3 regions of the Mesobacillus sp. AQ2 genome follow, and region 1 is predicted to be linked to each of the others. Evidence: predicted binding sites of a transcription regulator. Region 1 holds the regulator's gene; each other region holds the start of a gene.

Region 1 (10,062 bases):
AAGGTATTATCGATAGATACGTCCAATTATGTTTTGGGTATTGGTCTGCTGGATGGCGAAACGGTTTTGGGCGAGTATATCTCCAACATTAAAAAAAATCACTCCGTTCGGGTGATGCCGGCGATCCAGACACTGATGGAGGAGTGCAATGTCAAACCGGGTGATTTATCGAAGATTGTTGTGGCTGAAGGACCTGGATCGTACACGGGTGTCCGAATCGGTGTGACGATTGCCAAGACGATGGCCTGGACACTGAAGATTCCATTATCAGGTGTCTCAAGCCTTCAGGTGGCTGCAGCATCAGCAGGACGTTATTTTGACGGCTATGTGTCTCCTTTTTTTGATGCGAGGAGAGGCCAGATTTATACCGGTTTATATAAATTCGAAAATCAAAGGTTGGAAATTGTGAAAGAAGACCAGCTTGAGATGTCAGCTGAATGGGTAAAGGCTTTGAATGATATGGATAGCAGGGTTTTGTTTACGAGCAATGATTTTGGTCTGCATGAGGAGCTCATTAAGCAGGAGCTTGGGGATAAGGCTGTTTTTGCAGAGATCACCGAGTTGAACCCAAGGCCTGCAGAACTTGCTTTGTTAGGAAGGGATAAAGAGGCTGTTGACCTTCATACCTTCGTCCCTAACTATATCCGCCTGGCTGAAGCAGAGGCAAATTGGCTGAAAGCGCAAGAGACTAAAAAATAAGTGGGAAGCGAATATGAATAAAACGATAACGTTCCGGAATATGACGGTTGATGATCTAGATGATGTGATGGAGGTTGAGGTCAATTCGTTTACTGTTCCATGGAGCAGGGAAGCTTTTTTCAATGAGTTGACGAAGAATCAGTTTGCTCAGTATCTAGTGGTGGAAGTGGATCAGAAGGTTGTGGGGTACTGTGGTGTGTGGATCATTGTGGATGAGGCACATATCACGAACATCGCTTTGCTGCCGGAATACAGGGGAATGAAGCTGGGCGAGGCACTGATGGCAAAGGTAATGGAGCTTGCACGCGAAATGGGAGCATTGAGGATGACGCTCGAAGTGAGGGTAAGCAATAATAGGGCCCAAAATCTCTATCGAAAGTTTGGATTCGAAGAAGGAGCCATCAGGAAGCAATATTATACAGACAATATGGAAGATGCTTTAGTAATGTGGGTGAATTTATAATGAAAAAAGACCAATTAATCATGGGAATAGAGACGAGCTGTGATGAGACTGCAGTCGCAATCGTTAAAAATGGACAGGAAATCCTCGCGAATGTCGTGGCCTCTCAGATCGAGAGCCATAAGCGGTTCGGCGGAGTGGTACCTGAGATCGCATCTAGGCACCATGTGGAACAGATTACGCTTGTGTTGGAGGAAGCGCTAGCTCAGGCTAATGTGGATGTTAAGGATTTGGATGCGATAGCCGTGACTGAAGGTCCTGGCCTCGTTGGTGCTTTATTGATTGGTGTCAACGCTGCGAAAGCCTTAGCGTTTGCAAATGGAATCCCTCTTGTTGGAGTCCATCATATCGCAGGTCATATATATGCTAACAGACTTGTTGCCGAGATGAAGTTTCCGCTGCTTTCGCTCGTTGTGTCTGGAGGACATACGGAACTTATTTATATGAAGGAGCATGGCCATTTCGAAGTGATTGGCGAGACAAGGGATGACGCCGCAGGCGAGGCTTATGATAAGGTAGCGCGTACTCTCAATCTTCCGTATCCTGGTGGTCCGCATATCGACAGGCTGGCTCATGAAGGACAAGCAACCATTGACCTGCCGAGGGCATGGCTGGAGGAAGGGTCTTATGATTTTAGCTTTAGCGGGCTGAAGTCGGCTGTGATCAATGTTGTGCATAACGCACAGCAGCGGGGAGAAGAAATTGCTCCTGAAGAGCTTGCGGCAAGCTTCCAGGAGAGTGTCATTGATGTACTCGTCACGAAGACCCAAAAGGCTGTAAAGGAATATGGTGTGAAACAAGTTTTGCTTGCCGGAGGAGTTGCAGCCAATAAAGGCCTGAGAGAAAAATTATCCACAGAATTTGCAGGTTCAGATGTGGAAATTGTCATTCCTCCGCTGTCTTTATGCACTGACAACGCAGCGATGATTGCCGCTGCAGGTAGTGTCATGTATGATAAAGGGCAAAGAGCAGCACTGACATTGAACGGAAACCCTGGTCTGGAGATAACTATCCACAACTAAAGTCGCAGTTAAAAAGTATTTTTGTCAGACTCTTCTGTGGATATGTAAACGAAAACAGTGTTAGATTGTGTATAATGTGGATAAGAAATGCTTGTTTTGTGGATAATGTGGAAAAGTCTCTGGATAACCTATAAATCAATCTTCATTATGTGAATAACTATGTGAACAAAAAGTCCCGGTTGCCAATCGGGACTTTTTTGTTGGATAAAAAGTAGAATTCTGGGTTTTTAAAATGGAAATAATATTTGTTTTTTTCCAGTTTGCGAATAAAAAGGCTGGTTTTGCGAATAAAAACAGCATTTTTGCGATTAAATACACCGTTTTTGCGCACAAACCAAATCATTAGTAAACAATCCACAACTTTCTGTGGATAACCATCATCAATAAGTTTTCACATACAAAAAAACCGGACACATTCATGCCCGGTTTTTCCAAACTTACGCCAATTCTGTCCACTCTTCCATCAGTTCGTCGAGTTTTTCCTTGGCGGTTTCAATTTTGGAATTGATTTCTCCTGCTTTTTCATGATCCTGGAATACTTCGGGGTCACAAAGCAATTCTTCATATTCTGCAACTTCTGTCTCGAGCTTATCGATCAACGCTTCGACCTCTTCCATACGCCGTTTGCGCTGGCGCTCGAGCTTCTTTGCCTCTTTATCCTGCTGATAGGAGGTCTTGTCCTGTTTGACTGATTCGGTGACTATGCCAGCTGCTATGGCCGCCTGTCTGGCCAGTTCCTCAAGTTCTTCCTGCTCTAACTTCTTCTCGACATAATAATCATAATCACCTAGATATTCTGTTGCCCCACTACGATCGAGCTCAAGGACCTTGGTAGCGATCCTGTTGATAAAGTAACGGTCGTGGGAGACGAACAGGATGGTGCCTGGATAATCGATCAAGGCGTTCTCAAGCACTTCCTTGCTGTCCAGGTCCAGATGGTTTGTCGGTTCATCCAAAATTAGGAAATTGGACTTTTGCAGCATCAGCTTGGCTAGTGCCAACCGTGCTTTTTCACCGCCGCTCAGGGTGTAGACGATTTTTAACACATCATCGCCTGAAAAAAGGAAATTGCCCAATACGGTGCGGATTTCCTTTTCCGATTTCAGTGGATACTCGTCCCACAGTTCATTTAAAACTTTTTTATTCGAGCTCAGCTCTGCCTGTTCCTGATCGTAATAGCCGATTGAGACATTTGAGCCGTACTGAATATTGCCGGTAATCGAAGGCAGTTTTTCGACGATTGTTTTTAGTAAGGTCGATTTTCCGACGCCGTTTGGCCCAACAAGTGCAGTACTGTCGCCACGCGAAAGGTTAAAAGAGATATTTTCGGATACGGCTTCATTCTGATAGCCGACAGCAAGTGTATTTACCTTCAGGACGTCATTCCCGCTCTGGCGTTCGATCTGGAAGCTGAAGGAAGCTGACTTTTCATCTCCCATCGGCCTGTCCATCCGATCGATTTTCTCGAGTTGTTTCCGGCGGCTCTGGGCCCGTTTCGTTGTCGAGGCCCTGGCAAGGTTCCGCTGGATAAAATCCTGCAGCTTGGAGATTTCATCCTGCTGCTTTTCATATAACTTCAGGTCGCGCTCGTAATTTGCTGCTTTTTGTTCTAAATATAAGCTGTAATTGCCCGGGAACTTCGTCAGCTGGTGACGGGAGATTTCGTATACTTGGTTCACAACCTTATCAAGGAAATAACGGTCGTGTGAAACAATCAGAATCGCACCATCATAGCCCTGTAGATACTGCTCTAGCCAGGAAAGTGTGTCAATGTCCAGATGGTTGGTTGGTTCGTCAAGAATCAAAATATCTGGACGTGTCAATAACAGCTTGGCGAGCGCAAGCCTTGTTTTCTGTCCTCCGCTTAAAGTGGAGATTTTTGTGGAATAATCAAAAGACTGGAAGTTCAGGCCGTGCAGGACCGAGCGGATGTCAGCTTCATACTGATAGCCGCCTTTTTCTTTGAACTGGACCTGCAAAACGTCATAATCCTTCAATACTCTTTCATACTCGGACTCGTTCGACAGGATGCTTGGATCAGACATTTTTTCCTCAAGCCGGCGCAGGTCTTTTTCCATGCTGTGCAGATGATCAAAAACGGCCAGCATTTCATCCCAAATACTTTTCTCGGATTCCAGCCCGGTATTCTGGGCAAGATAGCCGATTGATGTTCCTTTCGGGCGGATGATCTCGCCGCCGTCATGGGATTCATAGCCGGCAATGATTTTCAGGAGGGTTGATTTCCCAGCCCCGTTCCGGCCGACAAGAGCAACACGATCATTGGTCTGTATTTCAAACTTGATATTCGATAAAATAAGATCAGCCGCAAAATATTTTGATAGCTGATTGACTTGTAATAGAATCATTATTTTTCACCTCTAATGCCTTAGGGATAGTGTAACCCAATCCTATGGGCTCGGCAATATGTGCGGCCTGCTACAGGCGGTAAGGCAGAAAAATTTCATCTTCTATATGTGAAGATAGAAACAAAGTTCACACACAAGTTTGTGAAAATAGTGTATTATTTGGTTGAAAGGAGCTTGAAGATGGCAGAATTTACGCATTTTAATGAAGAGGGAAGAGCGAAGATGGTCGATGTCAGTGAAAAACCTGAGACGGTCCGTACGGCAGTCGCCCATTCAAGCATTACCGTTAATGAAGATATATATGTAAGGATTACTGAAAATAAGATGAAAAAAGGTGATGTCCTGGCAGTCGCGCAGGTTGCTGGCATCATGGCAGCCAAGAAGACGTCCGAAATCATTCCGATGTGCCATCCGATTCCATTAACAGGAATTGACCTTTCGTTTGAATGGGAGCAAAATGGAAATGATTATATTTTAAATATCGCTGCAGCAGTTAAAACAAAAGGGAATACAGGGGTAGAAATGGAAGCGTTAACAGCAGCATCTGCATGCGCGCTGACTGTTTATGATATGTGCAAGGCCGTTGACAAAGGCATGGTGATCGGCAAAACCTATCTTGTGGAGAAAACTGGCGGGAAAAACGGCGATTTTAAGAGAGATGAGAAGTTAAAATAGAATACGAACAGGTGGAGGATGGAGAATGACGAATGATGCTATGAAGATTCCGCAGGCAACTGCAAAACGCTTGCCGCTGTATTACCGATTTTTATTGAACTTGCATTCTTCAGGCAAGCAGAGGGTATCGTCCGCGGAACTGAGTGAAGCGGTAAAAGTGGATTCGGCTACGATCAGAAGGGACTTTTCCTATTTCGGGGCTTTGGGTAAAAAGGGTTACGGCTACAATGTGAATTACCTGCTGACTTTTTTCCGAAAGACGCTCGACCAGGATGAACTCACGAAGGTTGCGCTGATCGGTGTTGGTAATTTAGGAACGGCGTTTTTGAATTATAATTTTTCCAAAAACAATAATACAAAAATTCAAATTGCCTTCGATGTCGACCTGGATAAGGTTGGGACGCAGATTGGCGATGTGCCTGTCTATCACATGGATGACCTCGATAAAGTTGTTGTCGAGGAAGGCATCCAGGTGGCGATCCTGACCGTGCCGTCAGCGGTAGCACAGCCGATTACGGACAGACTGGTACAGGCGAATGTGAAGGGGATCCTGAATTTTACGCCCGCGAGGCTGAATGTACCGTCTTCAATCAGGATCCATCATATTGATCTGGCAGTAGAATTGCAATCATTGATTTATTTCTTGAAGCATTATCCGACAGACAGTGATTCTGAAGAATAAAAAATGGCTCCTTCGATGAAGGAGCTATTTTTTATCCATTTGTTTCAGTTTGAAATGGAACAGGATCATTCTGATGCCGGAACCGAAATCGAACGTTGCGAGCAGGACGAGCAAATAACTGAAAAATCCCCAGCCAGTATCGTTGACATTTTGGATGGCGAAATAGGTGAATAAGCTGCCTAACAAGATGTAGACAATGCCTGAAAACATAGGCGATTGCTTCATGACTTAAAATCCCCCAATAAAGCTTTGTATTTTCTCTGCTTCTTTTATCATTCTCTCAATGTCTTCCCTGAATACGGATTGAAGCAGTACAACCATTGTATTCATTGTAACATGGGCGATGATCGGCACGATGATCCGCTTTGTTTTTACATAAAGGAAGGCAAACGTAAAGCCCATCGCAGAGTATAGGATCACATGCTCCGGCTCCATATGGGCCAGTGCGAATATGACGGAACTGATCAAGGCTGCTAAGAAAAAGTTCATTTTCCTGTGCAGACTGCCAAAAATAATCTTCCTGAAGACGATTTCCTCCAAAATCGGACCGATGATCGAGCTGACGAGAATCACAACCGGAAACCTTTCAATCAGTTTGATGATTTCCTGAGTATTCTCCGAGCCCATCTCAATTCCAAGCATGCTTTCGATGCTGCCTGCAATCGACTGCGCGAACAAGGCCAGGAATACCCCGGCGAAAGCCCAGGCAGCCGAACTTGCCGGCGAAGAAACTTCACGCAAATCAGCATTTATGGTTCTTTCCTTCCTTAAAATCAGCAGGATGATCAGGAGAGTCAGTGAAAAGCTGATCACAAGCCAGTATGGAATCGCAAGGGTTTGCATTTCATCAAGGCTTTTTCCCATCGCAGCACCGATGAAAGCAATGATTGGGACCCCGACCAGGCTTGAAAGCTGCATAACAATATAGGCAATAATGACGTACCAGTATTCTTTTTTCAATCGAAAAAACTCCTTAATAATGCAGAAATGTATGTTCTGAAATTTTACGTAATAATATGCTGGCCTGTAAAATAAAATACGGGGATAGCTTTGCTTATCTATACACTCTCTATATTCTACTAGTAAATGATTTGAAAGTTCAAATTGTAGGGCCAGGATGAAAAAGTTGGTTGTTCGAACTTAGTATTCCCTGACTACCAGATACTTGTTAAGGTGAATTAAAAATGATTGGAGGTCCAAATGGTTTATTTGGAAACATCCCGACTGATTTTGCGCGACTGGTTAAGCGCAGATTTAGAGCACTTTTGCAAAATGAATGCAGACCCGGATGTGATGAATTATTTTCCTCGTGTTTTATCCTCGGCAGAAACTGAGAGATTTTATCAGGTGATTCTTGCCGAGTTCAAAGAATACGGCTTTGGGTTATATGCGGTTGAAGAGAAGAGAACAAAAGAGTTCATTGGATTCATAGGGTTTCACAGGGCAACATTCGAATCAGATTTTACCCCGTGCATCGAAATTGGCTGGAGGCTGAAGAAAAATGCCTGGGGCCAAGGTTATGCAACAGAAGGTGCCAGGGCCTGTTTGGAATATGGATTCAAGAACCTGGGCTTTAGCGAGGTCGTCAGTTTTACAGCAGAAATCAATAAACCCTCTGTCAATGTCATGAAAAAAATCGGCATGAAACCTGTTAAAACATTTCTTCACCCAAGAGTGGATCAGGATAGTCCGCTGAAGAAGCACGTCCTCTACCAAACCAGGAAATGACGCGGTCAGCAGAGATTTCACCAGCATTCGACACCATCAGGACCCTCGTAAATTTTCATGAAAAATTTTAGCTTCACGCTTGCAAAAAAAATAGAGATTCATTATTATATAAATTGTGTTAGCACTCTATTGAGGCGAGTGCTAATAAAAAAATCTACATATAATTTGAGGAGGTTGTTTCACTTGATCAAGCCACTAGGAGATCGCATTATTATCGAGCTTGTTGAGTCTGAAGAAAAAACTGCAAGCGGTATCGTTTTACCCGACACAGCGAAAGAAAAACCTCAAGAAGGTAAAGTCGTAGCTGTTGGAACTGGCCGTGTACTTGAAAACGGTGAGCGCGTTGCTCTTGAAGTTGAAGTCGGAAACCGCATTATCTTCTCAAAATACGCAGGCACAGAAGTGAAGTACCAGGGGACTGAGTACCTGATCCTACGTGAAAACGACATTCTTGCTGTAGTTGAATAATCACTGCGATTATAGACAGAACGCTATAAATTAAAATTCTGAGGAGGTTTTTCTACAATGGCAAAAGAAATTAAGTTCAGTGAAGAAGCACGCCGCGCGATGCTTCGCGGAGTAGATTCTCTTGCAAATGCAGTAAAAGTAACTCTTGGACCAAAAGGACGCAACGTGGTTCTTGAGAAGAAATTCGGTTCACCTCTTATCACAAACGATGGTGTAACAATCGCAAAAGAAATCGAACTTGAAGATGCATTCGAAAACATGGGTGCTAAGCTTGTTGCTGAAGTAGCAAGTAAGACAAATGACGTTGCTGGTGACGGTACGACTACTGCAACAGTTCTTGCTCAAGCGATGATCCGTGAGGGTCTTAAGAACGTAACTGCCGGCGCTAACCCAATGGGCATCCGCAAAGGTATGGAAAAGGCTGTTATTACAGCTGTTGAAGAGCTTAAGGCTATCTCTAAGCCAATCGAAGGCAAAGCTTCTATCGCACAAGTTGCGGCAATCTCTTCTGCTGACGAAGAAGTTGGTCAATTGATCGCTGAAGCAATGGAGCGCGTTGGCAACGACGGTGTTATCACGATCGAAGAATCAAAAGGCTTCACTACAGAATTGGATGTTGTTGAAGGTATGCAGTTCGACCGCGGATATGCATCTCCTTACATGGTAACTGATTCTGACAAGATGGAAGCAGTTCTTGAAAATCCATATATCCTGATCACTGACAAGAAAATCGGCAGCATCCAGGAAATCCTTCCTGTCCTTGAGCAGGTTGTACAGCAAGGCAAGCCATTATTGCTTGTTGCTGAAGATGTTGAAGGTGAAGCACTTGCTACATTGGTAGTCAACAAGCTTCGCGGAACATTCAACGCAGTGGCTGTTAAAGCACCTGGTTTCGGTGACCGCCGTAAGGCTATGCTTGAAGACATCGCTGCATTGACTGGCGGTGAAGTAATCACTGAAGAGCTTGGACGCGACCTTAAGTCTGCTACAATCACATCTCTTGGACGCGCTTCTAAAGTTGTGGTTACAAAAGAAAACACAACAATCGTTGAAGGTGCTGGAGACAGCGCTCAAATCGAAAGCCGCGTAAACCAGATCCGTGTTCAAATGGAAGAAACAACTTCTGAATTTGACCGTGAAAAGCTGCAAGAGCGCCTTGCTAAGCTAGCTGGCGGTGTTGCAGTCATCAAGGTTGGTGCTGCTACTGAAACTGAATTGAAAGAACGCAAGCTTCGCATTGAAGATGCTCTTAACTCAACTCGCGCTGCAGTTGAAGAAGGTATCGTATCAGGCGGTGGCGTAGCGCTTCTGAACGTATACAACAAAGTTGCTGGAATCCAGGCTGAAGGCGACGAAGCTACTGGCGTGAACATCGTCCTTCGTGCTATGGAAGAACCAGTTCGCCAAATCGCTCACAACGCTGGCCTTGAAGGCTCAGTCATCGTTGAGCGCCTGAAGCGCGAAGAAGTCGGCACAGGCTTCAACGCAGCAACTGGCGAGTGGGTAAACATGATCGAAGCTGGTATCGTTGACCCAACTAAGGTTACACGTTCTGCACTTCAAAACGCTGCATCAGTATCTGCAATGTTCCTGACTACTGAAGCAGTAGTTGCTGACATCCCAGAACCAGCTGGTGCTGGAATGCCTGACATGAGCGGCATGGGCGGAATGGGCGGCATGATGTAATCTGCCCTCGAACCCCTATATATGGGCTTTGAAGTGGTTTGATAACAAAATGCTAACATCCTATAAGAGGCTTCTCATTAGTTCATTGAACTTTTGGGAAGCTTCTTTTTTTCTTGTTGAAATTGAATTATTTGAAAAAGAATATGGATTCCCCCACAATAAAAAGAAAACAACTCTTAATGATCCTATCTCGACGGAAAAGACTAATTGTCTAATTAAGCAAGATCCATCAAAAACGAAAGGAGCTTTGCTATGAAGGAAAAAAACCGGCAAATT
Region 2 (10,062 bases), 720 kb from region 1:
CTAAGAAACTGCTTTTATTAGACATTTCGGAACGGAACTTGGTCTGAAATGTCCAGGAAACTGCTTTTCTTAGTCATTTTGGAACGGAACTTTGTTTGAACTGTCCAGGAAACTGCTTTTCTTAGACATTTCGGAACGGAACTTGGTCTGAAATGTCCAGGAAACTGCTTTTATTAGACATTTTGAAGCCAAACTTAGCTTGAAATGTCCAGGAAACTGCTTTTATTAGACATTTCGGAACGGAACTTGGTCTGAAATGTCCAGGAAACTGCTTTTCTTAGTCATTTTGGAACGGAACTTTGTTTGAACTGTCCAGAAAACTCTTTAACCCGAATGCCCAAAGAATCCCTGCTTAAATCGCTCCTTCAAAAAGAAGGCGTCTGGCAACCCAGACGCCCTTTCTTATTGGTATCCTTTCGCATTCTCTTTTAAGATTTTGTCTTTGAACAATGTGTAACTCCATGATTGGTAGGCAAGGATGATTGGCACGAAGATGATTGCGACAATGAACATGATCGTCAGGTTGAGCTTGCTTCCGGCGGCGTCAAATAGACTGACACTGTAGGTGCTGTCTATTCTTGATGGCAGCATGTTCGGGAACATCCCGATGAATCCGAACGCCATTTTTGTGAATATGGTTAAGCAGACTGAAGTGAACGCATAGCCGATTTTCTTTTTAAAGATAAAGTAAGCCGATGAAAGCATCGCGGCCAAGGCGAGAATTGGTACAATCCAGAGAACTGGATGCTCCGAGTAGTTATCCAGCAATGGAGTCCGGTTCACTGTTGCCAGGAAGAATAGTGACAGCATTGCTGGCGCCACTCCTGCCAACACACGCGAAATCCTGTAAGCCCGCACTGCCGTTTGTCCTGATGTTTTTAACTGGATCCATAATGACCCGGATAAAAGGAACAGCGAAACAAACAGGAATCCTCCCAAAATCCCATATCCATTGAGAAGGCTGAACAAATTCCCTTCGTAGCCATTTGCCCCGATCATCAGGCCGCGATACAAATTGGCGAAAGTGACTCCAAACAAGAAGGCGATCAGGAAGCTTCCGGCAAAAAAGCTCCATTTGCAGGCTGCCTGCCAGATTGGGTTGTCATCCTTATGCATGAATTCGAGCCCGACGGCCCTTATGAACAGGGCAATCAAGACGAGAAATAACGGTGTGTATAAAAAGCTGAACATGTCGGCATAGACGGATGGGAATGCGGCGAAGGTCGCACCTCCGGCTGTAATCAGCCAGACCTCGTTCCCGCCCCAGAACGGTCCGACTGCTTCCTGTAGCTGGTTTCTTTCCTGGCGGTTTTTAGCTGTGAAGGGCAATAGCATCCCTGTTCCGAGCGTGTATCCATCAAGGATGAAATAAACGGTCCAGATCAAGCCCCAAAGACCAAACCAAATAATCGCGAGTGTATCATGAGACATGCTTCACGCCTCCTTCAAGACCATATTGGGCCTCTGATTCCGGCCCTTTTTTCGCATACTTTATGATCAAATAGACATCTGCAATCAGGAGAACCGTGTAAAAAATGACGAGCGCTGCCAGTGAGAAGACCACTTGTGATACAGCAATCGGAGACACACCCTCTGTTGTCTTCATCAATCCATAAACCACCCACGGCTGCCGTCCCGCCTCTGCCACCATCCACCCAGCGTTAATTGCAAGGTATGGAAGGAGCACGGAGTAAAGGACGAGTTTCAAATATCGAGGGGAGCTCTCGAGCTTATTTTTCCGGTGCAAATACAATCCATACCATGATACAGCCAGGAAAAAGACGCCGAGCGCGACCATCACCCTGAAGGCGTAAAATACCAATTCAACATTCGGCCGTTCATCCTTCGCTATATCATTCAGGCCCGTTACCTCGCCATCGAAGGAATTCGTGTAAAAAAAGCTGCCAAGTTTAGGAATGCTGATTGCTTCAAACGCATTCCGCTCATTTTCCTGGTCAGGAATCTGTATAAGATGGAAAGGCATGTCCTTCTGGGTTTCCCAGACTGCTTCCATCGCCGCTCCTTTAGCCGGCTGCATCTTTGCCGCGAATACCCCGGATTGGTGGCCGATGAATGGAGTCAGCGTGGCAGAGAACAGTGCCATTGCCAGCCCGTATTTGAAAGACTTTTTATAGAACCCTGTTTCATTTTTCCTCAGTAAATGATAGGCACTGATGGCCATCATGAAAAACGCGCCAACGATATAGGCACTGACGACTGTATGTACGAACATATACCATGCATAAGGATTGGTAACGAGCTCCGTAAAGCTGTTCAGCTCTACACGGCCATTTTTCAGGACATAGCCTACAGGATTTTGCATGAACCCATTGGCAGTGATGATCCATAGTGCAGAGATATTCGTGCCGAGCGCAACCATCCAGATTGAGATAGCCCGCATTTTTGGCGAAAACTTGTCCTTGCCGAACAGCCAGATGCCCATGAAGGTCGATTCAAGAAAAAAAGCGGCCAGTGCTTCAATCGCGAGCGGCGAACCGAAAATGTCCCCCATATACTTCGAATACTCGGACCAGTTCGTCCCAAATTGGAACTCCATTGTAATGCCGGTGATGACTCCAAGAACAAAGTTGATCGCAAACAGCTTTCCCCAGTAATCCGCCATCCGTTTATACGTCTGGTCAAGGGTGCGAGCATACTTGGTCTCCATGATGGCTACAAGAATGACCAGTCCAAGCGTCAGCGGTACAAACAAGAAATGATAAAACACGGTGACAGCAAACTGAATCCGGCTTAATATCAGGACCTCATCCATTTTGATTCCTCCAAAATTCATTAGTTTGTGAAAAGATTAACATAGTCGTAATTCTATTTTAAAAAAACTTTGTGAGTGATATCGAAGATTTTTGTAGATATTTTGTGACATCTTTCCTATATTTTGTGATGCGCGTCACAGACATAAAAAACAGGCCCTGTATTAAGGACCTGCACTCATTAAATATTTCCGATATTCGAGGGATTTGTACTGACTCCAGGCTGCCCGGGCACCCAGTTCGCCGGTACGCCTTTCCCTGTTTGCTTCGCATATTCCAGTGCCTGGAGAATTCTCAGATGTTCCGGGAGATTCCTCCCCACGTTTCTTGGATAAGTCAACTTGGCTCTGATAATGCCTTCGGGATCGATAAAAACTGAAGTCCTGAAGCAGGCACCTGTCGTTTCATCCAGCACCCTGTAGGCACGGCTGATGACCTGTGTCCTGTCACTGACCATCGGGAACGTCACATTTTTCAGTAATGGTGAAGTTTCTTTAAAGACGCGATGGCTGTAAACACTGTCCGTGCTGATGGACATCAGTTCTGCACCAATCGACTTTATATATGGATAAATAGCGGCGACCGCCGCCAGCTCTGTCGGTCAGACAAAAGTGAAATCGCTCGGATAGAAAAATAAAATGACCCAATTCCCACGATAATCCTCCAGATTGATTTTCTTGATATCACCATTGATCAAGGCATCTGCCGTAAATAATGGTGCCTGGTCGTCACGGTTTGCACAAAAAACAGTCGGGCATTCCACTAAATCTTTGGCATACACTTTTTCATCCATTCCAGCGCCCTCCTTTCATAAAATTTGTATCTATACAATCATATGCCGTTCATTTTTTATAAGGCTCTTTTCTCAAACTTTATTGCTATTGACTTCATATTGGGATTGAATGAGCTAGTTTTCTACACAAAATTAAAGCTCGTTATGAGAAAAGAGCTTGCACACTTAAAAACGAACTGCAAAATGGCTTTATAGCACGTTAAAATCGGCTTTAGGATTTTAACATAAATCTTTACGAAAACAGCCTCTATATTTCAGGTTCCCTCAGGAAAAACTACATGAGACAAGAAAGGAGGGTTCACGAATGGGCAGAGGAAAAGAATTCAACCATAAGAAAAAAGGCCATCCAGGAGACTTGCCTGCAGATGCACTGAAAGCAAAACGTCCTGAAACCGAAGCACAGGAAGACGAGGAATTCCTGGTTGTCCAGGAAGCTTTCAAAAATCGGATTGAGGAAGATGAAGTATAAGTTATTCCTGAACCTGGCCAATAGCCGGGTTCTTTTTGTGAAACTTTTTCCACCGAACATCGTATAGTTATCCATACACAATCTTTTCACAGTCAGCACATAAAATTCGGGGAGGAATAAACATGATCGTAAGCACTACATCGACACTGCAAGGCAAGGAAGTTGAACAATACATGGGGGTTGTTTCTGGAGAAGCGATAATGGGCGCGAATGTCGTGCGCGACTTTTTGGCAAGTGTCACCGATGTGATTGGCGGCAGGAGTTCTGCATATGAGAACAAACTGGCGGAAGGCCGTGAAATCGCGCTTCGCGAAATGGAGGACAAAGCACGCCGCCTGGGAGCAAATGCCGTTATCGGTGTAGACCTTGATTTTGAGACCTTGCGTGAAGGCATGATGATGTGCATCGCAACAGGGACAGCCGTCAGGATTAAGGAATAAGGTTGTTGGGCTTCGTTTTCAAGAACCATTGTTTAAAATAAGGTATAAGGTTTATGTGCATCACTTCAGATAAAGGACCAGGCACACTGCCTGGTCCTTTTTATGATTCTTTTTTAAAATTAGCGATTACCAGTCCGTTTCCGACTACTGAGTCATGTTGGTGCACAAAGCCAAGTTTTTCATAAAGCTTGATGGCAGGCGTATTGGCGGCCCCGGTGGAGACAAGGATTTCTTGGCAGTCCTGGCGCTCAATCTCGGCCAGCAGCTTCCCGGCAATTCCCCTGCGGAAAGAGTCTGGGTGGACCATCATCCGATGAATATCCAGTACCTTCCCTTCCTTCTTAAAGGAAACCGCCCCTGCCAGCACACCTTCAATATAATAACCCATAAATGTTTCACCGCAATTCTGCAGTTGTTCGAATGTTTCTTTTAACGGAGGGATCTCGTCCGTGCCAATCAGATCCGCTTCAATCCTGTACGACTTTTTCTGAAGATCAAGAACTTCAGCAGCTGCCATGACGTCATTTAGTTCTATTTCCCTAATGATTGGCAGGATTCCATAGTCCTTGATTTTGTTTATTATCAATTCCGGCCTCCCCTGGAGTGAAGGCAGATTGTCCAATGCAAAAAAGCGCAGCTCCTTGCTTTCGCCATCGAGCATCTGCAGCTCTCCGCCCCAATCAGTACAGGCATACAAGGCAATCGCATTATAAATTTCATCGCCATTCGGATATTGAAAGTAATATTCCTTACCAGCGATAACATCCAAAAACTTCAATGTATTCAGGCGCAATCCCGTTTCCTCATATAGTTCTCTGCGGGCTGTCACTTCAAAACTCTCGCCAGGTTCCATCGCACCCCCTGGAATCCCCCACCTGCCAGTATCAGCGCGAAGCTGCAGTAATACTTCAAACTCCCTATTAAAAACAAGTACCGCAGAACCAGCCAGGATGAATGGACGGCTGCCGATCAAGGTACGGATTTCTTTAATATAATCGCTCATGGTTCCCTCCATTACAAAAAATCGCTTTTTTCTATTATACTAAGTAAAGCATAAGCAAAACTGTTTTGTTTTGAAAGGAGCAATCATGAAATCATTAGTCCTTGCAGAAAAACCAAGTGTTGCCCGCGAACTGGCGCGTGTGCTTGGCTGCAATAAAACGCATAAAAGTTATTTTGAAGGAAATCAATACATCGTCACCTGGGCACTTGGACACTTGATCGAATTGAAGATGCCGGAGAACTATGATCCGAAGTATAAAGTCTGGAAGCTTGAAGAACTCCCAATCATCCCTGAAAAAATGGGGCTGAAGGTCATCAAGCAGACGAGCCACCAATTCAAGGCGATTGAACATCTTGCTGAGCGCAAGGATGTAGGTGAATTCATCATCGCGACCGATGCCGGGCGTGAAGGTGAGCTTGTCGCAAGATGGATCCTTCAGCGCATCAACTGGCGCAAGCCGATCAAGCGTTTGTGGATCTCGTCCCAGACAGACCGCGCCATAAAGGAAGGTTTTAAAAACCTGAAGCCTGGCAAGCAGTATGAAGATCTGTACGAGTCGGCTGTCTGCCGTGCCGAGGCTGACTGGCTAATCGGCTTGAATGTCTCCAGGGCTTTAACAACCAAATATAAGGATCCATTATCTGCAGGGCGGGTCCAGACTCCAACACTCGCAATGGTCCTTGAACGCGAGGATGAAATCAATAAATTCGTTCCGAAGGATTACTGGACCATCCAGGCAAAGGTTGGATCTCTAAATGCTGAGTGGGACCATAAAGGCGAAAAGCGTATTTTTTCACAGGAAAAAGCAAACCAAATTCAAAAGAAGCTATCCAATAAGAATGCAGCGTTGAAGTCACTCGATCGCAAACAGAAATCCGAACCGCAGCCGCTGCCATATGACCTGACAGAATTACAGCGTGACGCCAATAAACGCTTCGGCTTCTCGGCAAAGAAAACATCCAATGTGCTTCAGGGTTTGTATGAGCAGCACAAGCTCGTCACCTATCCGCGGACAGACTCGCGCTATTTGACGACCGATATGGAAGCCACGATGCTCGACCGCCTTCAGGGAATCATGTCAGGTTACCGGGATGAAGCGAAACCGGCAGTCGCTCAAAAAGGCAAAGTCGAGGCACGCCGGGTCTTCAATAATGGAAAAGTTACCGACCACCATGCCATCATCCCGACAGAGGAACGGCTTCATCTGGCAGATTTGTCACCTGATGAGCGGAAGCTGTACGACTTGATTGTCCGCCGGTTCCTGGCTTTATTTTATCCAGCTTACCAATACGAGGTTGTCCATGCCAGCTTCGAGGTCGAGGGAGAAACATTATCTGCCCGCGAAACGAACATCCTTGAGATCGGCTTTAAAAAGGTACTTGGAAAAGATGAGGATGACGCCGCTACTCAATCCCTTGGCCATCTGGAAAAAGGTAAAAGCTACAATGTCGGCCAGGTGACTGTGAACAAAAAGAAGACTGAGCCGCCTTTGCGTTTGTCTGAATCAGATATTCTTTCAAAGATGGAGAAATTCGGCCTCGGTACGCCGGCAACAAGGGCAGAAATCATCGAACGCCTGATTTCATCAGAGGTAGTCGAGCGCCAGAACGGCCGCCTCTTCTCAACGCGGAAAGGGAAACAGCTTCTTGATCTTGTCAACGAGGAACTGACCTCCCCTGAACTCACCGCGAAATGGGAGAAAGAACTGGAGGAGATTGCCCGCGGCAAAGGCGATCCAAAGGCATTCAAAAAACGGATACGTGAACAAACCTCCCTCCTTGTTTCCGAGATCAAGAAAAGCGACAAAACCTATCGTGCCCATAACCTGACTGGCTCAAAATGCCCTGAATGCGGAGAATTCATGAAGGAACGCAAGACAAAAGAAGGACGCATCCTTGTCTGCTCAAGCCCTGAATGCAACTTCCGCAAGCATAAGGACCCTAAGCTGTCCCAGCGCCGCTGCCCGCAATGCCACAAGCGGATGGAAATCCATAACGGCAAGGCAGGCGCCTACTTCCAATGCCGACGCTGCAATGTCGTCGAAAAAGCTGAGGATAAGAAAAAAGGCGTAACGAAGCGCGAGGAACGCAAGCTGAAGGAAAAATACGCTCCATCCCAGGAAAACTTCGGCACAAGCCTTGGAGATCTGCTGAAAGCAGCACTTGAGGATAAGGAATAGTCTTAGAGCAGCACCCCAGACCATCATCTGGCGGTGCTGTTTTTATGGAAGCGAAGGATGTGACTTGTAAAAAATTCCTTGGGAGTAGTATGATATTCGTTAGTTGTCATTAAAATCGAAAAGCGCAAGCTCCTCGAGGGCCAGGCGCTAAGAAAAGCTTATATTTTAAAAGGAAACTAAGGAGCAGCATCATGAGAATAAGAGATTGGGACCGGAACCTGAAGATTCGCCTGTTTGGCGAAGCGTTGATGAATATTACATTTTGGATGTTTTTCCCGTTTTTAACGATTTATTTTGCCGAAAGCTTTGGGAAGGACAAGGCTGGATTCCTGCTGATTTTTTCCCAGTTGTTCTCGGTGTTCGCCAATTTGCTTGGGGGCTATACCGCAGACAGATTCGGCCGCAAGAGGATGATGGTGATATCAGCATTCGGACAGGGCATCGCGTTCCTTATTTTTGCCTACGCGGTCTCACCGTGGTACACCTCACCAATGCTTGGTTTTATCTGTTTCGCGCTTGTTGGCGTATTCGGCTCCATCTACTGGCCGGCGAGCCAGGCGATGGTCGCCGACGTCGTCCCTGAAAAAGACCGCAGCAGTGTGTTCGCGATTTTTTATACACAAATCAATATTGCCGTCGTTGTCGGCCCGATATTGGGGGCAATTTTTTACGTGAAATACCGATTTGAATTGATGATTGCCGTGGCGATTATCTCGATCCTGCTTGCGCTTGTCCTGGCAAAATGGACGCGTGAAACGGTGCCTGCTTCCGCGAAGCAGGCACGTGCGGAAAATGGGAAATGGTATGATTTCCTCAAAGAACAAATTGCTGACTACAAGGTCATAATTCAGGACAAAGTTTTCCTCATGTTCATCATCGCCGGGATTTTAGCAGCACAGACTTTCATGCAGCTCGATTTGTTATTCCCTGTTTATACAAAAGAAATGGTGAATAATCAAACCGTTTTAGAATTTGGCAGCAAGGTGTTCACCGTGAATGGCGAGCAGGCCTTTGGCTTGATTCTTTCCGAGAACGGATTGCTTGTCGCTCTCTTCACCGTCGCTGTGACAAAGTGGGTGACGCGCTTCCCTGAACGGAATGTATTTGTGTTATCTTCATTTGTTTATGCCGTCTCCATCCTGATGTTCGGCGCGACACACTGGATCTGGGGGTTGATTTTAGCAATGGCGGTCTTCACACTGGCTGAGCTGATGACGGCCGGTTTGCAGCAAACCTTCATTTCGAATCTGGCACCCGAAAAAATGCGCGGCCAATATTTCGCAGCAGCTTCGTTGCGCTATACCATCGGCCGGACGATTGCACCAATCAGCATCCCGCTCACCGTGTGGATCGGTTATGGCTGGACCTTCACCATCCTGAGCATCCTCGCTGTTTTAAGCGCGGTGCTGTTCTGGGTGATGTTCCGAATGTATGAGAACAGGAAGGCAGCCGATGTTTAGGAAGTCTAATCTTCTGAAACAACCCATGCAGGGAACTTGGCCTGCATGGGTTTTTCATGACGGAGATTACAAGCATATTTGTAGTTGCTAACAAGCTCTCCCATTGTCTTCAAAAGTCGAATATCTTAAGTTTCTTTTTTTTGGTGAAATCGGTACAATATAAAAGAAGATTCAGAAAAGGGGCGAAATATATGAGTGATTTCCAAACGAACTTAGAAAAATATGCGGACCTTGCTGTCAAGGTTGGCGTGAACATCCAGAAAGACCAGACGCTTGTAATCAATACGACGATTGACTCTGCTGAGTTTGTCCGTCTTGTTGTTAAAAAGGCATATGATGCAGGTGCTAAAAACGTTGTCGTGAACTGGAATGATGATGTTGTAAACAGGACAAAATACGATCTTGCGCCTGATGAAGCATTCAACGAATATCCTGAATGGCGCGCACGTGAAATGGAAGACCTGGCTGAAAATGGTGCAGCATTCATGTCAATCGTGTCTTCAAGTCCTGACCTGTTGAAAGGTGTTAAGTCCGAGCGCATCGCAAACTTCCAGAAAGCTGCTGGAACAGCACTTTCAAAATACCGCAAATACATACAATCTGATAAAGTCAGCTGGACAGTTGTTGCTGCTCCTTCTGAAGGATGGGCAAAAATGGTGTTCCCTGAGGATACTCCTGAAACTGCTGTCCAAAAGCTTTGGGAAGCAATTTTCAAGGCAGTCCGCGTAGATACTCCGGATCCGGTGGCTGCATGGAAACAGCACGACTCTTCCCTTCATGAAAAAGTTGACTACCTGAACAGCAAGCGTTACAAGAAGCTTCACTACAAAGCACCTGGCACAGACCTGACAGTCGAGCTTCCAGAAAAACATATCTGGGTTGGCGCCGGCAGTGTGAACGAGCAAGGTCACGAATTCATGGCCAACATGCCGACTGAAGAAGTCTTC
Region 3 (10,062 bases), 2.2 Mb from region 1:
GAGATTTTTTTGTCATATTACCAACATTTTCTCGACAAAAATTGACCCTGACTTGCAGCATGGAATACAAGTTCGAGTTATATTCGATTTAGACAATAGAAAAAGGCAGGATAATTCCTGCCTTTGTTCCATTCTTATGCAATTTTAGCGGGCAGGACAATCTTGAAGGTTGTTCCTTTGTTCTGCTCGCTTTCAATATATACCCTGCCATTATGGCTCTCTATGATTTTAAAGCTTACCATAAGGCCAAGCCCATTTCCGTTTTTCTTGGTAGTATAGAAAGGTTCACCAATCTTCTTGAGTGTATCCGGCGGAATTCCTACCCCTGTATCCTTGATGGATATCAAAACATTGTCATCCTGAATTTCAGTTTTAACTTTTAAATCTCCACCCTCGGGCATGGCTTCGATTCCATTTTTAATGAAATTCAGGAAGACTTGCTTGAGCCGATTTTCATCACACTCAATCTGGATAATTTCTTCGGGAGCATCAAATTCCAATTTAACATTTCTCTTTCTCGCTTCAAATTTAAGCATTGAAACGACATTATTGACAATAGGGATGATGTTCTTTTCCTCAAGTTCAACCGCCTTCGGTTTAGCAAGGACCATGAACTCTTCTACAATATTATTGACTCGATCAATCTCATCAAGGATGATTTCGATAAACTCCTGACGCTGTGGGTCTGTTTCGTCGAGCTGGAGGAATTCGGCATACCCTTTCATTGAAGTAAGCGGATTCCTGATTTCATGGGCCACACCAGCGGCAAGCTGCCCGACCGCGGCAAGCTTATCCTGACGGTGCAGCATTTCCTCTGATTTTTTCTTCTCAGTAATATCATTCCTGATGGCAAGGTATTGATACGGCTTACCGTTTTCATTCAAAAACGGAACAATCGTCGTATCAACCCAATAAAAGGAGCCATCCTTCGCCCGATTACGAATTTCACCTTTCCACACCTGTCCTGAACCAATCGTTCTCCAAAGATTTTTAAAAAACTCTTTAGAATGCAATCCAGAATTCAAAATCCTGTGGTCGTTTCCAATCAATTCTTCTCTGCTATACTTGGAGATTTCACAAAACTTGTCATTTACATTTTTTATGATCCCTTTTTCATCTGTAAAAGCAACAATCGAAGATTGATCCAAGGCAAAATTTATATCACTGACTTCTTTCAAAGTTTCTTTGAGGCTGGCTTCCGCCTGCTTTCTCTGTGTTATGTCTGAACGTATCGAGACATATTGATAAGGTCTTGCTTTACTGTTCAAGAACGGAACAATCGTCGTATCAACCCAATAATAAGAACCATCTTTCGCTTTATTGCGGATTTCAGCCTTCCACACTTTACCTGCCCCTATTGTTCTCCACATTTCTTTGAAAAAGTCTTTAGAATGAAGGCCAGAATTAAGTAGAGAGTGGTTTTGCCCCAACAACTCGGCTTCACTGTATCCAGATATCTCAACAAACTTTTCGTTTACATAAGTTATATTGCCTTTAGGATCTGTAATGGCAACAATCGCTGAAATATTAAGGGCGTCCGTAATATCCTTTAAATTTGTGTCAGTAACGGCAAGCCTTTTACTGATCAATGCACTGGAGCCAATTAAGCCTGCAAGAATAACGATGGAAATAAACGCTATCAGGTAACTGATCAAGGACTCTGGTATGCCACTTTGTTCAATTAAACCATTATTCAGATTGATCATAGAAGCTCTGGTTAAAAGAAAGTGACCCTCAACAATAGCAGCTGTCACGAACAGGGCACTTAAAGGCTTAATCCAGCCATGCGAACCCTGAGTGAAATTTTTAGAGAAGAAAAGCATCCAGAATGAAAAGTAAAATGAAACGAATACGAGTGCTAATCCTACAAGGAGAATCGCAGGCTGATAAGTAAAGTGCAGCCTCATTGAGTACATTCCCAGAAGGTGGACAGACATAACTGCCAGGACCATGAATAAACTGCCGACCAGTAGATCGCCCTTTTTAACATTCTTTCCAGTCATTGTGTAAAATGCCATCGCAGTAAAAGAAATAACCAGAATGATAGATAAGATGGTAATCGGAATACGATAAGAAATATTGACATTGAGATTCAATGCAAGCATTCCAAAGAAATTCATTACCCAGATTCCGATTCCAAGTGAAAAAGTCCCACCCAGAAACAAAAACCTTTTATTCCGATCAGAAGATTTAATTAGACTGAATAAGTCCAGTGCTGTATATGATGACATGATTGTCAATAAAATCGCAACCAGCAATAAAATTGGATTGAAGGATAATTCTAGATTATCCATTTAGCATCATTCCTCACTTAAAGTTTCATATCGATTGTATGTTAAAAATGGTAAGAATAAAAGGGGTTATTAAATAATTTGTAATAAACCTGTCACTTTTATCTATTGACTTAAACGAACATTGTAATATAACAGCTATATTTTTCAACTTCATAAATTCTTCTGCAGTTAGTTTCCTATGCTATTGCCTCGGAAAGACAGGTATAAACACCTAATTTTGAAAATTTTTTAAAAAAAGCCTACACAAATTCAGAAATTATGTTTATACTGTACTATAACAGGTTAATTAAAATATAAATTGTACTATAAAAGGAGGAAATACTAATGATGAGTCCGGTTGAATTTTTTCGCAACTTGCCAAAGAAGGTTTGTCCAGAATGTGGTGAAGGAATGCATGAGCAAGCAGAATCCTACATGATGGAATGTGATCGCTGCTTATCAAAAAAGGAGGAATAAGAAGCAAAGGCACCTTTTGTTTATAAGGTGCCTTTTTGGTTGGCGAATTGAATAATATCAGGTCAAAAGAAAAAAGAAGCCCGTAAACGAGCTTCTTTTTTAACATCTTAGGAGACCCAACCAGCATCAGCCCAAAACTTTTTTGGAACTATTGAGTTGTAAAATCCTCTTACTATAGCCGATGTGTGTTTGTTCCGCATTTAAGGATTCTACTATCATAAAAGGGTTTACCCAGCTTTTATGATTGACCCTTAACAAACACATGATTCGGTATAATCACCGAGAGACTCATTATTCCCTTAGAAGTTTTTAGCTATAATCATCATTTAGACATGCATCCCTACTCACCATTACACTGGTTCGCTGCATTCAAGAATTCAGAACTTAATTAACGTTTCGCCCTTTCCTTGCTTGATCTGTCTTTAATCTGTTATTCCCCAAGCATCCTTACAACTTAACGGATCCTCTTTTGGTAAAAAGCTTCTTTTCGGCGTATCAGAATTGAATAGGCTGAATTTCCGCTCTTTCCCTGTTGGTTGTACTGATTAAAGATCAAAACAATTATTGGCTAACTAGATTAAGGTTGAACTCTTGTAGCTGGTGATGCTGGCAATCTGATGATAGCTAACTTAACTTTAGGAATAAACCTTTTTTTCGTTCACTACGGAACGAACACAATTGGTTGAGCCTCCTAAGATGTTAATGGCTTTCTTCTTACACTCTTAGTATACCACCCTGAATAAAATGTAAACCCTTACATCCGTGACGATTTGGTGACTTTTTCATTCTAACTTGAAGTTCATTTTTTCGGTATAACCTAAATTCGATTACAGAAACTATATATACCAGGGGGTGAGATCATGGACTATAAAAAAGAGGATAGCAGCAAAAAGAATCTTAAAGCCACATATACTCCGAATCAAAGGTTTGTCCCTGGAGGATCTGTAGATGAGCATCGGGATATCGAAGCTGCGAATATTTTTTTTACTGGAGATGAAATAAAACAACAGAATGAAAATCTCTAGTTCGGATGTTTGCAAAAAGGAATCTGTTACCACAAAAATGAAAAGAGGGAATCTGCTTGGATTTAATCGACCCGAAAAATTTGAAAAATGGTGATGAAGTTTTTGTTATTTACCGTAACCCCCATGTACCTTCTGTTTCAAATATCAAGGCCGGTGAGATCGTTCAACATCCCAAAGACCCCAATGCCCTGGCTCTTTTCCTAAACGAGACCTTGCATGTTATTGAAGATGATGATGCTCTTTTCGCTACACAGGCCGCAGCGGAAAAAGCTTGCAGCGAGGCCGTAGATCCCTACGATGCGTTGTGACCCAAACGGGGTTTTATCCTCTTTTTAAAGGGTATTTTACAAATGCAAGCCAATTTCTATTAGGAGGGTCCGAACATGAAAGTTCTTTCAGCATCTTCTAAACTTGTCATTGGCTCTGCACTCGAAGGAGGATTTGTTTATCTAAAGAAAGGCACCCTTACCCCCAACAAAGTGATACGACGCGGAAAACTTTAAATGCACAAATCCTCTTTCAATAAAAGCACATCCGATAAGGATGTGCTTTTATCTTTGAGCAATTACGTTTTTTAGAGGTCAGACCTTTTAATTGGTTCCTTTTCGTTATTCGTCTGATTCCCCGTACTTGATGTATAGCCTACGCGATACACGAAGTCTTTCTTTTTCTTTAATGCATCTGGCATTTTATACTGTAGATCGTTCGATTGGAATTCACCTTTTTCGGACATTCTTATCCCCCCTGTCTTCCTATTGGTAGCCTCTTCTATTCAACTCGTCAGTTGCAGCTGATGTGCGTTCAATGTCCCCGCCTACTTCTCCCTCTGCATAACTGTCGCTAGCTTGTTCGTGGGTCATGGCAAGCCCATTTGAAAGTTCATCATTCCTTTGGTAATCCGCGGTCTCGTACATACGGCCAGCTACTTCTGTACTTTTATTTTTATCTTTTTTCAGGGTAATCCCTCCTTTCGTTTTCTCAGGTTATTTTTTGACATTAATTCATAAACCATACTCCACAATTCACTTGTCTTGCGGCGCATAACCCCCGACATTCGTTTAAAAAACCAAAACACCCCTTCATATAAGAAGGGGTGAAAAATTACTGAATGCCTGTTTCCATTGACGTTTTTTTATGCTCTTGTAAAAGCCAGACTGTCAGCAAAACGCCAATTAAAGTTAAAGCAGCAAAAAACAAATATACAACATAAATGCTAAATTCCTCGAAAAGGATACCTCCAATAAATGTAAAGAACCAGTTACCCAGCCCATTGCCGACAGCTGAGTAAATCGTCACTGCCGTGGCTGTGACATATGGAGGTGTAATGTCGCGTATATATTGCAATCCTGCCGGAATGAATAACCCAAGTGAAAATCCCTGTATGACAGCGGATGCATAGACAAGACCCAATGCAGGCTCGGTAAAATAAAACATCCATCTGATCAATGATACAAGAGATGCGATTAAAGCAACCTGAAGAAGCCCCAATTTGCGGATCCAGCTGCCTGCAACCCTCATGAATGGAATCTCGGATAGCACCGCGATAAGAAATGCAATGCCAATCCCTGTATATGTCCCACCTCTATCCTCAACAAACAGACTGAAATAAAAATTATTCGCTAGATTTGGTCCAAAAATCATGAACGTTACACCCAGGAAAACTAAAAACTTCTTCATCCGCAATAAATCCTTCATACCGGAAAAGAGACTTCTGGACCTGTCAGAGGATTCTTTTGGCATTTTCACTGAAAAAGCCGCGGCTATCACTAATGTCAGGAAGAACGCATAAAAAATAATCTCTGGGTTCCATTCAGACAATCTCCCCATTACGAAAACCGCCAGGCCAAATCCCAATGATCCGAATAACCTGACATTTCCATAATTCACACCAACTTTGCTAGTATATTTTAAGGAGATACTATCTGATAAAGGAATTATTGCACTTTGGAAAATGGCAAGTATTGTGGCAGCAATTAAGAATAATAAAAATTTGTCAAACACGAGATAACCAAAAGCAGCAATCCCGGTTACTAGTGTCGTAAGTGTTAACAGTCGATTATGATAATTTTTCATATCGGCAAGCATTCCCCAGAATGGCTGAAAAAAAATCATGATCACAGGACCAACAGACAAGATTAATCCGATCTGATAGCCATTCAATTTTTCCACTTCGGTTAAATATATACTTAATAAGGGGAAGAGACTTCCTATCCCGAAAAATACAAAAAGATAAAATCCTTGTAATGTAAGGATATTCTGCTTTATTCGCTTTTCCATCTGAATCCTCCGTGATGTCAATATGTAGAGTTATATTTTACCACTATTTTAGTATAAGAATAGAAAAAATCGTTTTATTCAAAATAAAGAAAGAATAAAGCGTTTTCATTTAAGTTATGTCATGTTAAAATAATATTGTTTTAAGTGATCAGACGTCTGCTCACCTATTGATTTAATCTATCATGCCATAAGAGGCGGTGAAATCATGAGAGAAATAATATTGAGCCTGGTTGCTGGTTTGATCGTTGGGATTTTATTTAAATTCCTCAAGCTTCCGCTCCCTGCACCACCAGTGCTGGCAGGTGTACTGGGAATTGTCGGCGTTTATTTAGGCGGAGTTGTTGGAGAGTGGATTTTGAACAGCTTTAAAGGATAAAGGCGTTCATCAATAGGATTAGCAAAAAAATCCACGGGGTCACCGCGGATTTTTTCTTATATTAAAAGTATTGTTTAAAGGTGTTTTGTCCATAGAAAGCGGATGATTCCACTTGCTTTTTTGTTGCGGCATTCTTTGTGGCATCCAGGTAGACATAAATTGATCCAACGAAAACTGCCCCGCCAATGATATTCCCTATCGTAACTGTCAGGAGATTATGAATACCTAAACCAAAACTAATGGTCTCTGGATGTTCAACAAGAAGAGCAATCGAAAATAAAACCATGTTTGCGACACTATGCTCAAAACCCGATACGACGAAAGCGAACACCAGCAGCATCATTACCCCGATTTTTGCTCCATCCCCCTTAATATTGTAAGGTACCCAGACCGCAAGGCACACAAGCCAGTTACACAGAATCGCACGGAAAAACAATTGGATTGCGGGGGTATTCATCTTCATGCTTACGGTTTCCATCATATATTGCGTTTTTTCAGGTGTTGGGAAAATCCCCGACAACATAATGACCGTCCCAAAAAATATAGCTCCTGCGATGTTTCCTGCATAGCAAGCAATCCAATTTTCAGCGGTATCCCTCCATGATGTCACCTTTTTAAGAGAACTGATGGTCATCAGCATTGTATTGCTAGTAAAAAGCTCCCCGCCGCCGTATAAAATCAGGACCAGAGCCAATCCAAAAAAGATCGAGCTTACGATTGGAGTTGCTGGTGAATGCGCATCAAAAAAATACTCCCCCAGTCGATATGAGACCATAATCCCAAAACCGATGTATACACCTGCAAGTGTTGCTCTCATTAAATATTTCAACTTTGATTCACTTAAATAACCTTTCTTTTTCAAAGCAATACCAATGGCAATGTCGATAGGATGTCTGCTCAAGTTTAAGACCTCACTTAGTTTGTGAAATAAATCACATTTTTGTGTTGGTTTAATCTTATACTTGATTTATCTGTTTGTTAAGACAAAAAAACATGAAATGTTTATGACCATTTATTAAGCGTTTCCATATCATTATCAATGCAACTTGAACGGTTTTCACCGTCACTTTCTTAAAATTCATAGGGGCTTTCCCCTAAGCGTCTAATTTCAATAAAAGCAGGGCGATTCAGGAAAAACTTTCTGTAGTAGCCATGAATTAATCTATACTGCATTCTTCTCTGGATCAGCACTATTTGGTTCCCAAAGCCGCGCCGCCTTGGGGCCCATCATCCTTAATCCTTTGAAAATCCATTAATCTTGCCTGATAATACTTCCTTCAATATGCTTTCGCTCCATTTGGTTGAGCAGCTTACGGTGTTCTTTGGTTTCGAATAAAATATTGAAATCGTAGTCTTCTGGATAAAGCTCTGCCGCAGGGATGTTCAATTTCAGACGTTTATGATTTACTTCTATTTTTCCATCTCTCATCTGCACAATATAATTCCCATTACTGTCGGGCCCTTTGTGAATGACCCCAAGCTCTCCTGAACTTGATACATAAACACTATCACCCATTTCGTAGCGATTTATTGTTTTGCTGGCATCGGCCGTTTTTTTTCTTTTATGCTTATTGACGAGCAGCTGCTTTTCCCGCCTTTTTAATTCATTGCTATCTTGAAACAGACCACTATAATTCTTTTCTGATTTATAAGTGATCATATGGGCCCGTTCTATTAATTTTGGATGCACTCCCAACTTCAGGGCAATCGCAAATGCCTGGCTATCGCCTCCCGTTCCGATGCGCAGCCGGTAGGTGGGCATCAATGTCTCCAAATCGAATTCCATTGAGCCATTCATAAAATCTTCATGTGTATCCGCAAATTCTTTAATTTCGCTATAGTGTGTTGTAGCAAATATGGTCGCTCCCTTATTGTTCAGGTTCTCAAGTATGGCTGTTGCCAATCCCATACCCTCTCCAGGATCGGTTCCAGAGCCGAGCTCATCCAGGAGGACAAGGGTCCTGTCATTTGCTTTTTCTAGAATCTCAATGATATTCACAATCCTTGAACTGAAGGTACTTAGGTTTTGCTCAATACTTTGCCCATCCCCTATATCCACAAGGATCTTATGAAAAATACCTGATTTGCTGCCCTCTCCAACCGGCAGGAGCAATCCACTTTGGGACATCAACACCAGCAGACCAGCTGTTTTAATAGAAACCGTTTTCCCCCCGGTATTTGGTCCAGTAATCACAAGTGCATGGTAGTTCGTTCCGATCTCGAGCGTTAATGGGACCGCATTCCTGCCAAGAAGCGGATGACGTGCCTTTTTATAATCAATCACTTGATCATCCACGATATCGACTTTTTTTGCATCAATCGATCTACAATACTTTGCTTTTGAAAATAAAAAATCATAATGGATCATCGTCTCGATCGCAAGCTTAATTTCTTTTTCTTTACCTTCTGCCAGACCGGTAAGGGCAAATAAGATTTTCTCCACCTCTGCCTGCTCCTCGAGGAAGAGCCACTCCATTTGATCCTGAAAGACGCCGATTTCTTCTGGTTCGACAAAAAGAGTTGAACCTGAAGCCGATGTATCGAGCACAGCCCCCCTTACCTTCCCTCGATATTCCTTTTTTACAGGTATAACGTACCTTCCATTCCTCTGGCTGACGACTGCTTCCTGAAGAAATGGTTTGAGTTTTGCTGACTTCAGTAATTGTGTAAGCTTTTCCTTCAAACGCTCCTCCTGGATACCAATTTGTTTGCGGACTTTTAACAGCTCTTTTGATGCGTAATCATCAATTTGTCCATTGCGAATACACCTTTGGATTTCCGCTGCTAGTTCTGGCAGTTCCTCAATACTATAGACATAGGCGGATACTCTAGGTGCGCAATACTCTTTATCCCTCATAAATCGGCGGAGCTTGCTGCAGCTGTCAATGAATGAGTTCAACTGTACAAGTTGATCTACACGCAGCGGGATTCCTTTGTTAAAACCATTCATTACCGCTTCCATGCCTTCGAGACCATGGATAGGAACGCTTGAGCTGATTTTTAGAATCTCAATGGCTTCTGAAATTTCCTTATGCCATGCGTCAATCTGCTTTAGGTTCGTGGATGGTTCCATTTCCATAGCTTTCTTTCTGCCTGATTCTGTTAAAGCGAATCCCGAAATGGCTTCTTTGATTTTGTCATAACCAAGAACAGTGTAAGTTTGTTCGTTCAATGTTTATTCCTCCTTAAAAATAAAAAACAGCCGCAATGGACAAGTCCAAAGCGGCTTAAAATGCTTACAGCTGGGCTGTGAGCAAAATATTTACGAAAAAAAGCTGTGTATATGCACACAGCTTCTGCTCACAAATATCAAGCATGCTTCTATGTTCATTGTTCTTAACATCCAATCCAGGCCATAAAGAAATAAACCTAAAAAAGGCTTCATTTCAAACTGGATTGACCGTATGAAATTAACGGTTTAGTTAAGAACGACACCTAACATAGAACATACTCCTTACATATCAATAATCTCCTCAATAGGATACGTCGTTTCAGCCTCTTTTGTCAACCAAATTCATCCATTTTTTCGAGAAATGATTTGTAAAAAGAATGTTCACATTTTCTCTATTGACCTGTTGTTTATATTTCATTTTAATTAGGGTTAACCAAAGGTCGAAAAAGGTGGAGATTTTGT

The links. Region 1 encodes Rex, which represses fermentation and respiration genes when NADH is low (regulators of the CRP and FNR family bind a similar motif). Its sites were predicted from a motif close to TTGTGAAATATTTCACAA; they were not measured.
Region 2: QNH36_RS04855 (cytochrome ubiquinol oxidase subunit I) is a predicted target of Rex. The motif match lies at 2,799-2,816, and genes of this name have one in related genera.
Region 3: QNH36_RS14425 (formate/nitrite transporter family protein) is a predicted target of Rex. The motif match lies at 7,349-7,366, and genes of this name have one in related genera.

The regions. Positions count from the first base shown of each region.
Region 1 covers NZ_CP126080.1:253,157-263,218, forward strand. The annotation lists gene tsaB (tRNA (adenosine(37)-N6)-threonylcarbamoyltransferase complex dimerization subunit type 1 TsaB) at 1-699, shown strand, start outside; gene rimI (ribosomal protein S18-alanine N-acetyltransferase) at 713-1,162, shown strand; gene tsaD (tRNA (adenosine(37)-N6)-threonylcarbamoyltransferase complex transferase subunit TsaD) at 1,162-2,181, shown strand; gene QNH36_RS01440 (ABC-F family ATP-binding cassette domain-containing protein) at 2,619-4,547, opposite strand; gene moaC (cyclic pyranopterin monophosphate synthase MoaC) at 4,728-5,222, shown strand; gene QNH36_RS01450 (redox-sensing transcriptional repressor Rex) at 5,248-5,904, shown strand; gene QNH36_RS01455 (YdiK family protein) at 5,929-6,129, opposite strand; gene QNH36_RS01460 (CPBP family intramembrane glutamic endopeptidase) at 6,133-6,864, opposite strand; gene QNH36_RS01465 (GNAT family N-acetyltransferase) at 7,105-7,632, shown strand; gene groES (co-chaperone GroES) at 7,816-8,100, shown strand; gene groL (chaperonin GroEL) at 8,158-9,786, shown strand; gene QNH36_RS01480 (NADP-dependent oxidoreductase) at 10,039-10,062, shown strand, end outside.
Region 2 covers NZ_CP126080.1:971,039-981,100, reverse strand. The annotation lists gene cydB (cytochrome d ubiquinol oxidase subunit II) at 403-1,431, opposite strand; gene QNH36_RS04855 (cytochrome ubiquinol oxidase subunit I) at 1,421-2,773, opposite strand; gene QNH36_RS04850 (peroxiredoxin) at 2,953-3,564, opposite strand; gene QNH36_RS04845 (hypothetical protein) at 3,869-4,033, shown strand; gene QNH36_RS04840 (YbjQ family protein) at 4,156-4,473, shown strand; gene QNH36_RS04835 (GNAT family N-acetyltransferase) at 4,574-4,990, opposite strand; partial or broken gene QNH36_RS04830 (NUDIX hydrolase) at 5,045-5,476, opposite strand; gene QNH36_RS04825 (DNA topoisomerase III) at 5,562-7,655, shown strand; gene QNH36_RS04820 (MDR family MFS transporter) at 7,847-9,115, shown strand; gene QNH36_RS04815 (aminopeptidase) at 9,307-10,062, shown strand, end outside.
Region 3 covers NZ_CP126080.1:2,866,400-2,876,461, forward strand. The annotation lists gene QNH36_RS14385 (PAS domain S-box protein) at 135-2,294, opposite strand; gene yhfH (protein YhfH) at 2,619-2,750, shown strand; gene QNH36_RS14395 (hypothetical protein) at 3,611-3,775, shown strand; gene QNH36_RS14400 (transcriptional regulator SplA domain-containing protein) at 3,832-4,083, shown strand; gene QNH36_RS14405 (hypothetical protein) at 4,350-4,508, opposite strand; gene QNH36_RS14410 (YozQ family protein) at 4,528-4,737, opposite strand; gene QNH36_RS14415 (MFS transporter) at 4,877-6,052, opposite strand; gene QNH36_RS14420 (XapX domain-containing protein) at 6,258-6,428, shown strand; gene QNH36_RS14425 (formate/nitrite transporter family protein) at 6,490-7,329, opposite strand; gene QNH36_RS14430 (endonuclease MutS2) at 7,681-9,600, opposite strand.